Regions from separate parts of the Yersinia sp. SCPM-O-B-9106 (C-191) genome, predicted to be linked through region 1. Evidence: predicted binding sites of a transcription regulator. Region 1 holds the regulator's gene; the other holds the start of a gene.

Region 1 (5,876 bases):
CAAGATGCTTGAGATGTTCTTTGGCTTCAGCCAGCGTTTTGACCCCACCATTAATGGCAATGGTCAGTGCCGGGAAATCACGTTTAAGCTGATAAACTCGCTCATAATCCAGTGGCGGTACTTCGCGATTTTCTTTCGGGCTGAGTCCTGAAAGCCAAGCTTTACGAGCATGAATAGTGAAAATATCACACTCACCACGGCCTGCGACGGTTTGCACGAATTCACACAAGAACTCATAGCTATCCAACTCATCAATACCAATGCGGGTTTTCACCGTTACCGGAATAGAAACCACATCACGCATTGCTTTAATGCAATCAGCGACCAGATTGGCCTCCGCCATCAGGCAAGCCCCAAAACGGCCATTTTGCACCCGATCAGAGGGGCAACCGACATTAAGATTTATTTCATTATACCCACGAAGCTCTGCCTGTTTGGCACAATGCGCTAAGGCCTGCGGATCACTGCCACCCAGCTGTAATGCCACGGGATGGTCTTGCTCACTATAAGCCAGATAATCCCCTTTGCCGTGGATAATGGCACCGGTGGTCACCATTTCGGTGTACAACAAAGTCTGTTTAGTTAACAAGCGATGGAAATAACGGCAATGGCGATCTGTCCAGTCGAGCATCGGCGCGACGGAAAAACGTTGCAGGGGATAACTTGGCTTTTCGGCCTGAGTGCTGGAAAAAGTCTGAGCTTCGTGCATTTACTGTGGTTTCATCGGTTATGACTGCATCAATTGCCCATTGATATTACTTATTGAGCAAACTAAACAATGGGAAGGAATCAGGGATTATAACATAGAACTTTACGATGACTGCCTGAGTGATAGTTGTAGCGCAAAGAGTGAAAATTTGCCGCTAACTGCTGCGACTTGCCAAAATTTTGACACTCCGTGGCTCCTCGTTTTTTCATCTATCGGCGATTATCAGTAAATATGATAAAATCGATACTATTCGAATGCTGCGGGATGTATATGATGAACCCTATCAATCAGGAAAAGCTGCTTGCCCAGGCGGAGAGCCTGTGCCAACAACGTAACGTCCGGCTGACACCGCAACGTCTTGAAGTATTACGATTAATGGCACAGCAGCCCGGTGCAATCAGCGCTTATGACCTGTTAGATCTGCTGCGTATTTCTGAGCCGCAAGCAAAACCACCCACAGTTTATCGCGCTTTGGATTTCTTGTTGGAACAAGGGTTTATTCACCGCGTAGAATCAGCGAACAGCTATGTGTTGTGTCATCATTTTGAAGAACCAACTCATACTTCTGCGCTTTTCATCTGCGATCGCTGCAAGATTGTGACAGAACGCACCACAGTCGGCATCGAAGAAGCCTTGGCGCTGTTAGCAAAACAGTCGGGTTTTACCCTACGTCATAGTGTGGTTGAGGCTCATGGTTTATGTGCGGAATGTGGAGAAGTTGAAGCCTGTGAAAGTCATGAACATTGTGACCACGACCATTCTATTGTGACGAAAAAGAAATAACCTTCTGGTGATAAAATCAAACTGTCGCTAGAAAGGCGGCAGTTTCGAAGGGAACCCACTTATAAAAAATTTACCGCCTATATCCAATATAATGGATGCGGTTCATCATATATAGAATAGGTGGGAAATAATAAAATATAAGTAAGACACTTCCTTGTGTCCATATCGATATAAATACAGGAGTAGCAGAACATCCTCATTAAAAAAATCATCACTCTACGATGCAATAGAAATTAACACTCTACTAATAGAATGTGCCATTTAATAAAATGCATTCTGAAAAATGAGAGCCACGATAGATTTATATCAATATCAGTTTAAATCCATTTAACGCTGTTACCAGCGATATTTACTGTGGTCTTCCCAGGCTTTAACTTCTTTCTCGGCTTGCTCTTTCTGATAGCCGTATTTCTCCTGGATTTTACCCACCAACTGGTCACGCTTACCTTCAATGACGGTCAGGTCATCATCAGTCAGCTTGCCCCAATTCTCTTTAACTTTACCTTTAAACTGCTTCCAGTTACCGTCGACTTGATCTTTATTCATAATATCTCCGTTACCTTAAGATTCGTCAGTTTATTTAATTCAACACGGTAAGTATATTTACTCCCTAAAAACAAATTTAATTTAAATGAGTTATTCACAGTCATAATTTAAATTAAATATTGTTGCTTCGCTTACCGTATGAATAACTATAGCAAAGGATACTGACAATCAAAGTAAGATTAATATTAATCACTGTCACCATGGCAATAAACAGGAAATAAAAACTCGTAATTTTCAGTTAAAACAGCAATTAATAAGTTATTATCAGAATATTCTCAAACTAGATTGAGTTAAGTATTAGAGGAATTAAATGCTTTATATACCCTTCCATTGAAGGGTATATAAATAAACGTTAAAATCAGATCCAGTCGCCATTGCGGATGACACCAACAGCCAAACCTTCAATAGTGAAACTTTGCTCACGCAGATCGACAACAATCGGCTGAAACTCACTATTTTCTGGGAGAAGTTGTACGATATTACCTTGTTTTTTCAAACGTTTTACCGTCACTTCATCATCAATTCGCGCAACAACCACTTGCCCATTACGCACATCTTGAGTCTTATGTACCGCCAATAAGTCACCGTCCAGAATACCGATATCTCTCATCGACATCCCATTAACCCGCAGCAAAAAATCTGCACTCGGCTTAAACATGGAAGGATCAACTTTGTAATGCCCTTCGATATGTTGTTGGGCTAACAGCGGCTCACCTGCGGCAACCCGACCAATCAGTGGCAGGCCATCTTCTTCTTCCATCAATAAACGGATACCACGGGAAGCGCCGGAGACAATCTCAATAACGCCCTTACGGGCCAGTGCTTTTAAATGCTCTTCAGCGGCGTTAGGAGAGCGAAACCCCAGACGCTGCGCAATTTCGGCACGGGTCGGTGGCATACCTGTTTGCGCTAGGTGGTCGCGCACCAGGTCATAAACCTCTTGCTGTCTGGTAGTAAGTGCTTTCATTCCGCCCCCTGTTTGTTTATACAGTCTTGCTGTGAGTATATACAGGTAAGCAGGTATTGGGAACCAAAGAGTGAATAAAAACAGGGATTAATCACTGTTTACATCAACAGCATTGATTAACCAGCATGTTGCCAAAGCACAGTTATCCATATAAATAGCGCCAACAAGATGGCCAGAGACACGGCGGCAGAGCCCATATCTTTAGCCCGGCCTGATAGTTCGTGGAATTCACTGCCGATGCGGTCCACCACGGCTTCGATGGCACTATTAATGATTTCGATAATAATCACTAAAACAACACTGCCAATCAATAAAATCCGTGTGATTGCATCTACATCCAGCCAGAAGGCCAGTATGATAGCGAGTATGGCGGCCACCATTTCTTGCCGAAATGCGGCTTCATTTTTCCAAGCTGCGGTTAAGCCTTTAACAGAATAACCCGCTGCTTTATAGATTCGGATTAACCCTGTTGATTGGTTCGCCATATTTTATTGCCTTTATCTTAAGTTAATGATGATTTTTGCCGTTTTCTGTTGTCTCATCACCACAGATCTCAAAACCACTTTCTGGTATCCTTGCGACGAATTGCTAACAAGAGGCTTCATGTAGTTATGTCAGGTTGGCGTAAAATATATTATAAGTTGTTGAATTTACCACTTAAACTGTTGGTAAAAAGCAAGGTTATTCCGGCAGATCCTGTGACTGAGTTAGGGTTAGACCCGTCTCGTCCTATTCTGTACGTTTTACCTTACAATTCTAAGGCTGATTTGCTGACTTTGCGAGCGCAATGTCAGGCGCAGGATCTGCCCGACCCATTGATTCCATTGGAAATCGATGGCGTGAGCCTTCCCAGCCATGTCTTTATCGATAACGGCCCGCGGGTGTTTCGCTATTACGCCCCGAAACAGGAGTCGGTCAAGCTATTCCACGATTATCTGGATCTGCATCGCAATAATCCGGAGCTGGATATCCAAATGCTGCCGGTCTCGGTGATGTTTGGCCGCTCTCCGGGGCGTGAAGGCCATGGTACGCCACATCTGCGCGTGCTAAACGGCGTGCAGAAATTCTTTGCTGTATTGTGGCTGGGCCGCGATAGTTTTGTGCGCTTTTCGACCACGGTATCACTGCGTCGAATGGCCAGTGAGCATGGTACCGATAAAACCATCGCCCATAAATTGGCACGCGTAGCGCGAATGCATTTCTCGCGTCAGCGGTTAGCTGCGGTTGGCCCGAGCCTACCGGCCCGTCAGGATTTGTTCAAAAAACTGTTAACGTCCAAAGCAATTGAAAAAGCAGTCGCCGATGAAGCGCGAACCAAAAAAATCTCTCACGAGAAAGCGCAACAAAACGCCATTACGCTAATGGAAGAAATAGCCGCCGACTTCTCTTATGAAGCTGTGCGTCTGTCCGACCGAGTCTTGAGCTGGACGTGGAACCGTTTGTATCAGGGCATCAATGTCCACAATGCAGAGCGCGTGCGGCAATTGGCACAAGATGGCCATGAAATCGTCTATGTGCCTTGCCATCGCAGCCATATGGACTATCTGCTGCTCTCCTATGTGCTTTATCATCAAGGGCTGGTGCCGCCGCATATTGCTGCCGGTATTAACTTGAATTTCTGGCCAGCTGGCCCGATTTTCCGCCGTCTGGGCGCGTTCTTTATTCGCCGCACCTTTAAAGGCAATAAACTCTATTCAACTGTGTTTCGTGAATATCTGGGCGAATTATTCACCCGTGGTTATTCAGTGGAATACTTTGTTGAAGGTGGGCGCTCACGGACTGGCCGCCTGCTGGAGCCTAAAACCGGCACACTGTCGATGACAATACAGGCCATGTTGCGTGGCGGTTCGCGCCCAATCACCTTAGTGCCGATTTATATCGGCTACGAACATGTGATGGAAGTGGGGACTTACGCCAAAGAATTACGTGGCGCGACCAAAGAGAAAGAGAGCCTGTTGCAGATGCTGCGGGGCTTGCGCAAGCTGCGTAATCTCGGCCAGGGCTATGTCAACTTTGGTGAGCCAATCCCGTTGACCACCTATCTGAACACCAATGTGCCGCAGTGGCGTGATGCTATCGACCCTATCGAAGCACAGCGCCCAAGCTGGCTGACACCGGCAGTGAATGATTTGGCTGGCCAGATTATGGTTCGGATTAACAATGCGGCGGCGGCTAATGCCATGAACTTATGTTCGACGGCATTGTTAGCCTCACGTCAGCGCTCACTCACTCGCGAGCAACTGCTCGAGCAACTCGATTGCTACTTGCAACTGATGCGCAATGTGCCTTATGCAAAAGATGTCACCGTGCCGGATAAGACGCCGGAAGAGTTACTTAATCACGCCTTGAATATGAATAAGTTTGAGGTGGAAAAAGACAATATTGGTGACATTATCATCCTGCCACGGGAACAAGCCGTGCTGATGACCTACTATCGCAATAACATCCAGCATTTGCTGATATTGCCATCGCTCATTGCCAGTATGGTTATGTATCAACGGCGTATCACTCGTGCCGAGTTATTGCGGCAAATCAGCATGATCTACCCGATGCTGAAAGCTGAATTATTCCTGCATTACAGTAAAGAACAATTACCACAGACACTGGACACGCTGATTGATGAACTGGCGCGTCAGCAGTTGATTTGCGACAAAGGGAATGAATTGGTGCTGAATCCGGCCCGTATTCGTCCGCTGCAATTACTGGCCGCCGGGGTGCGCGAAACCCTGCAACGCTATGCGATTACCCTTTCGTTACTCAGTGCGAACCCAAGCATCAATCGGGGCGCGTTGGAGAAAGAGAGCCGCATTATGGCGCAGCGCTTGTCTGTTCTGCATGGGATTAACGCACCGGAATTCTTCGATAAGGCCG
Region 2 (5,876 bases), 1.6 Mb from region 1:
TTATTTCCGTGGCATTGTTCCAGTTCATGTGGTCAATGAACGACTTTATCGGCCCACTGATTTACGTCTACAGCGTAGACAAGTACCCGATAGCGCTGGCTCTTAAGATGTCAATTGACGTGACCGAAGGCGCACCTTGGAACGAAATTCTGGCAATGGCGAGCATCTCCATTCTGCCGTCCATCATTGTTTTCTTCCTGGCTCAACGCTACTTCGTGCAAGGCGTAACCAGCAGCGGAATTAAAGGTTAATAGAGGATTTATCATGGCTGAAGTCATTTTTAATAAGTTAGGCAAAGTTTACTCCAACGGTTTTCGCGCGGTTCATGGCATTGATCTGAAAATCCATGATGGCGAATTTATGGTGATTGTTGGCCCATCTGGCTGTGCTAAATCCACGACCCTGCGTATGTTGGCCGGGCTGGAAACCATCAGTGATGGTGAAGTTCGAATTGGTGATCGGGTGGTCAATAATCTGGCCCCGAAATCACGTGGTATTGCCATGGTGTTCCAGAACTATGCGCTGTATCCGCACATGACTGTAAAAGAGAACCTGGCGTTTGGCCTTAAATTAAGCAAACTGCCAAAAGACCAGATTGAAACACAAGTTGCTGAAGCTGCAAAGATTTTAGAGTTAGAAGACTTGCTTGACCGCTTGCCGCGTCAGCTATCTGGTGGTCAAGCACAGCGTGTGGCTGTTGGTCGTGCCATTGTTAAAAAGCCCGACGTATTCTTGTTCGATGAACCCTTATCAAACTTGGATGCCAAACTGCGCGCCTCTATGCGTATTCGTATCTCTGACTTACATAAGCAATTGAAAAAAAGCGGTAAAGCAGCAACCACAGTTTATGTAACCCACGATCAGACCGAAGCAATGACCATGGGTGACCGAATCTGTGTGATGAAACTGGGCCACATTATGCAAGTGGATACTCCAGATAATCTCTATCACTACCCTACCAATATGTTTGTTGCTGGTTTTATTGGCGCGCCGGAAATGAATATCAAACCGAGCACGCTGGTAGAAAAAGACGGGGAAATTGGCCTGACCGTGGGTCAATACACCTTAGTATTAAATGCAAGACAACAAGCCAAAGTTGCCGCCCACGCCGGGGAAAAAGTGTTCTTTGGCGTTCGTCCTGAATTCGTCAGCATGTCTATGAATCCATTTACTGAAAATCACTCTCAAGGTGAATTGGTACGAGTGGAAAACATGGGTCACGAATTCTTTATGTATATCAAAGTTGATGATTTTGAGCTGACTTGCCGTCTGCCGTCTGACGAAGCGCGCCCTATTATCGAAAATGGTCTACATCGCACAGTGTACTTCCAGTTTGATATGGATAAATGCCATATCTTTGATGCAAAAACAGAAAAAAATATCTCTCTTTAACAGGAGCAGTACCCAATGAAAAAAGCGATCCTACACACGCTAATAGCATCCACTCTGGCACTATTATCACATCAAGCCTTTGCAGCACAGGACGAAGTTAATTTACGCATGTCATGGTGGGGTGGTAATGGCCGTCATCAGGTGACATTAAAAGCATTAGAAGAATTCCACAAACAACATCCGAATATTAATGTTAAAGCAGAATATACCGGCTGGGATGGTCATTTATCTCGTCTGACGACACAAATTGCCGGTGGTACTGAACCTGACGTTATGCAAACTAACTGGAACTGGTTGCCTATTTTCTCTAAAGACGGCACCGGATTCTATAATTTGTTTAGTGTTAAGGAACAATTAGATTTATCACAATTCGATCCTAAAGAACTGAAACAAACTACCGTTAATGGCAAGTTGAATGGCATTCCAATTTCAGTGACTGCACGTATCTTCTATTTCAATGATGCGACCTGGGCTAAAGCTGGCGTAGAATATCCTAAAACTTGGGATGAATTGCTTGCTGCAGGTAAAGTATTTAAAGAAAAACTGGGTGACCAATATTATCCAGTAGTATTAGAGCATCAAGATACTTTAGCGTTAATCCGCTCTTATATGACACAAAAATACAACATTCCAACCATTGATGAAGCTAATAAGAAATTTGCCTACACGCCAGAACAGTGGGTCGAATTCTTTACCATGTATAAAACCATGGTCGATAATCATGTTATGCCATCTACCAAATACTATGCTTCATTCGGCAAGAGTAATATGTATGAAATGAAGCCGTGGATTAATGGTGAATGGGCAGGTACTTATATGTGGAACTCCACTATAACTAAGTATTCTGATAACTTGACCAAACCCGCTAAACTGGTGCTTGGTCCATATCCGATGCTGCCAGGAGCAAAAGATGCTGGCTTATTCTTTAAACCAGCGCAGATGCTTTCCATTGGTAAATCAACTAAGTATCCACAAGAAAGTGCTATGTTAATCAACTTCTTGTTGAACAGCCCAGAAGGGATTGAAGCATTAGGTCTGGAGCGTGGCGTACCATTAAGTGCAGCGGCGGTGGCTCAACTACGCGAAACCGGCGTAATTAAAGATGAAGATCCTTCTGTTGCCGGTTTAAGTATGGCATTGGAGTTGCCACACAAAATGACAACTTCACCATACTTTGATGACCCGCAGATTGTTTCACTATTCGGTGATGCCATCCAATATATAGATTATGGTCAGAAGACTGTACAAGAAACTGCAGAATACTTTAACAAACAAGGTGACCGTATTCTCAAACGTGCCATGCGTTAATAAACCAATTTAACTTAAGTCCCTATTAAACCCTGCCATTAATTTGGCGGGGTTATTTCGTTTTAAAAAAAGTAATAGTCAATTAGATCGACATCACAATTTAATATCTGTTTAAAAAATTAATCACTAACACAGACTTGGATCACAAAAATAATTATTAATATAAATAGAATATGCATTCACAATAAATGAAACATTGTTTCTTTGTTCGTGAAATTGATTTTTAGTCGTATGTTGATCTTTATAGAATTGTTAATTGATTTTGATTTAAATAACCATAACTCTGGGATTATATAAAAATGAAATTTAAATTACTAACTCTGGCAGTGGCATCTGTAATCAGCTTTAGTTCTGTTGCAACAACAATTGACTACCGGCACGAAATGAAAGACACCAGTAAATCTGACCATAAAGATCGTTTGCTATTTTCCAACCGCTTTGCCAATGGCTTTGGCTTGTCTTTAGAAGGGAAATGGGGCCAGCACAGTTCTGACACCACTCCGAATAAACCATTCAATGAACAAGTGAGTAATGGCACCGAAGTCGTTGCCAGCTATGTTTACAAAATCAACAAAACTTTCCAAGTTGAACCAGGATTCTCATTAGATTCAACCTCTGACTCCAATAATTACCGTCCATATGTGCGCGGTAAAGTGGCTTTCACTGATGATTTTTCAACATCCCTACGTTACCGCCCATATTACAAACGTAACCAACCTGCTCAGACTAAAAAAACTGAGAAAGGCCATGAGTTTACCATGCTGTTTGCTTATAATTTCTTGAAAGACTATTCAGCTGAATATGAATTGAACTACAAGAAATCTGAAGACGAAATTCTGGCAAATAAAGAAAAATACGAATGGGCACATGATGTAAAAATCGCCTACAAATGGGATAAAAGCTGGAAACCCTACGTTGCTATCGGTAACGTCCCTGGTAGTAAAGCAACCGACGAACGCCAAACTCGTTACCGCGTAGGTGTGCAGTACAGCTTCTAATTTTGACCGGGTAAATAGACCTGTCGATATTAATAAACCTGTAGTTGTTAATAGATCTGTAGTTGTTAATGGATCTGTAGTTGTTAATAGATCTGTAGTTATTAGTACCCTCATCATTATTTGTTAATTATGCCCTACCGTATGACTTTGGGGAAAAGCTGACTCCCAGTTGCTTTTCCCCTTTTTTAAGCCCCCCCTAGTGTGAGCCATGGCCGTTCCAAAGTTGCCCCTGTCTGACGCCACTATTTCAGCCCAACACCCGATATTTCCATTACAAAACCTCAGGTTAAATGACATTTCCTTAATCCACGAAAAATGAGACATTTAGTTACAGCGTAACGGCTATTCATGCCATTAAAAATCTCATATACTGGATAAATCAACAGCTACAGATTCGGAATTCAAGTATGACAGGGGAAGGACACCTTATTTTTTCTGTCGCCTGCGTTATTTTTGCCAAGAAAGTCGGCCTCACCCCTGAACTGGCGCATGGCGATTGGTGGCATATTATCCCTGGCACCCTGCTAACTTCCCTGCTGCCAGATATTGATCACCCCAAATCAATCCTTGGTCAGCGACTAAAGTGGATATCAACACCTATTGCTCGTGCATTTGGTCATCGCGGGTTTACTCATAGCCTGTTGGCGGTATTCGGCGGTATTGCGCTTTTTCAAATGGATATTTCTCGTGACTGGATTATCCCCGCGGATGCATTTCACGCGATGATTATTGGCTATTTTAGCCATCTATTGGCCGATATGATTACGCCTGCCGGAGTACCGCTTTTATGGCCATGCCGTTGGCGTTTTTCTGTTCCAATATTACGCCCACAAAAAGGCAATCAATTAGAGCGCGTATTATGTGTCCTATTAGTTTGTTTTTCCGTCTATTGGCAAACTGACACCACTATTCCGCTACAATCCTATATGGAGCAATTGAAGAATTTTAGATTATGATCACATTTTAGTGTGTGAATAATGCCCAATTTGTATGAATTACATACAAATAAGGTAAAAAAATTATATAAAATTCTTTTTGAGTATAAGTGAGCTTCCTAAGTAACTGCTAACATACGCGACTAATTTGCGCAGTTGCCTGTGCGTGGCTCTATTCTAGATAAAAATAGACATAGAATATGTGGCCAGTATTTAAAATAATAATTTGGAGATTTGGGGATGAACCTACCGCTTGTGATTAACGTGCTGTTATTTGTGGCACTGCTATTACTGTTGGCACAAACCCGGCATAAACAATGGAGTCTGTCCAAGAAAGTCTTGGCCGGTCTGGGGCTGGGTGTGCTATTTGGTCTGGGGCTACAATGGGTCTATGGCTCAGATAATCCGCTACTGAAAGAGTCGATCACTTGGTTTAATATCGTCGGTAATGGCTATGTGCAATTGCTGCAGATGATTGTTATGCCGCTGGTATTCGCCTCAATTTTAAGTGCGGTTGCCAAACTTCACAATGCCTCTTCTTTGGGTAAAATCAGTGTATTGACTATTGGCACATTGCTATTCACCACATTAATCGCAGCTCTGGTGGGTGTGTTGGTCACTAATCTGTTTGGCTTAACGGCCGATGGTCTGGTGCAAGGTACACAAGAATCAGCGCGTTTGAGTGCTATCGAAAGCAATTATCTTAGTAAAGTGACTGACCTGACAGTCCCTCAACTGATTCTGTCCTTTATCCCGAAAAATCCATTTGCCGATTTAACCGGCGCTAGCCCAACCTCAATCATCAGTGTGGTTATCTTTGCCACTTTCCTGGGAATAGCTTCCCTGCAATTACTGAAAGATGATGTAGAAAAAGGCCAACGCGTGTTAGTGGCTATCGACACCCTGCAAGCTTGGGTGATGAAGCTGGTGCGTCTGGTGATGAAACTGACCCCTTACGGCGTACTGGCCTTGATGACCAAAGTGGTTGCCGGTTCTAATATCCAAGACATTATCAAGCTGGGCAGTTTTGTTGTTGCCTCTTACCTCGGCTTGGCCATTATGTTTGTGGTACATGGCGTGCTGCTGTCTTTCACTGGCATTAACCCGCTGAAATTCTTCCGCAAAGTTTGGCCTGTGCTGACGTTTGCATTTACCAGCCGCTCCAGTGCTGCCAGTATCCCGTTGAATGTGGAAGCACAAACTCGCCGCTTGGGTGTGCCAGAATCTATCGCCAGTTTCTCCG

What was found. Region 1 encodes LexA, which represses DNA repair genes until DNA is damaged. Its sites were predicted from a motif close to TNCTGTATGTACATACAGNA; they were not measured.
Region 2: a site for LexA is predicted at 4,067-4,086, ahead of OP863_RS11040 (metal-dependent hydrolase). Genes of this name have one in related genera too.

The regions. Positions count from the first base shown of each region.
Region 1 covers NZ_CP110791.1:3,984,758-3,990,633, forward strand. Annotated here, with positions in the region: gene dusA (tRNA dihydrouridine(20/20a) synthase DusA) at 1-709, opposite strand, end outside; gene zur (zinc uptake transcriptional repressor Zur) at 983-1,492, shown strand; gene OP863_RS18020 (CsbD family protein) at 1,829-2,038, opposite strand; gene lexA (transcriptional repressor LexA) at 2,397-3,005, opposite strand; gene OP863_RS18030 (diacylglycerol kinase) at 3,122-3,490, opposite strand; gene plsB (glycerol-3-phosphate 1-O-acyltransferase PlsB) at 3,617-5,876, shown strand, end outside.
Region 2 covers NZ_CP110791.1:2,398,512-2,404,387, forward strand. Annotated here, with positions in the region: gene OP863_RS11020 (carbohydrate ABC transporter permease) at 1-251, shown strand, start outside; gene OP863_RS11025 (ABC transporter ATP-binding protein) at 265-1,392, shown strand; gene OP863_RS11030 (ABC transporter substrate-binding protein) at 1,408-2,700, shown strand; gene OP863_RS11035 (oligogalacturonate-specific porin KdgM family protein) at 3,000-3,698, shown strand; gene OP863_RS11040 (metal-dependent hydrolase) at 4,106-4,654, shown strand; gene OP863_RS11045 (L-cystine transporter) at 4,874-5,876, shown strand, end outside.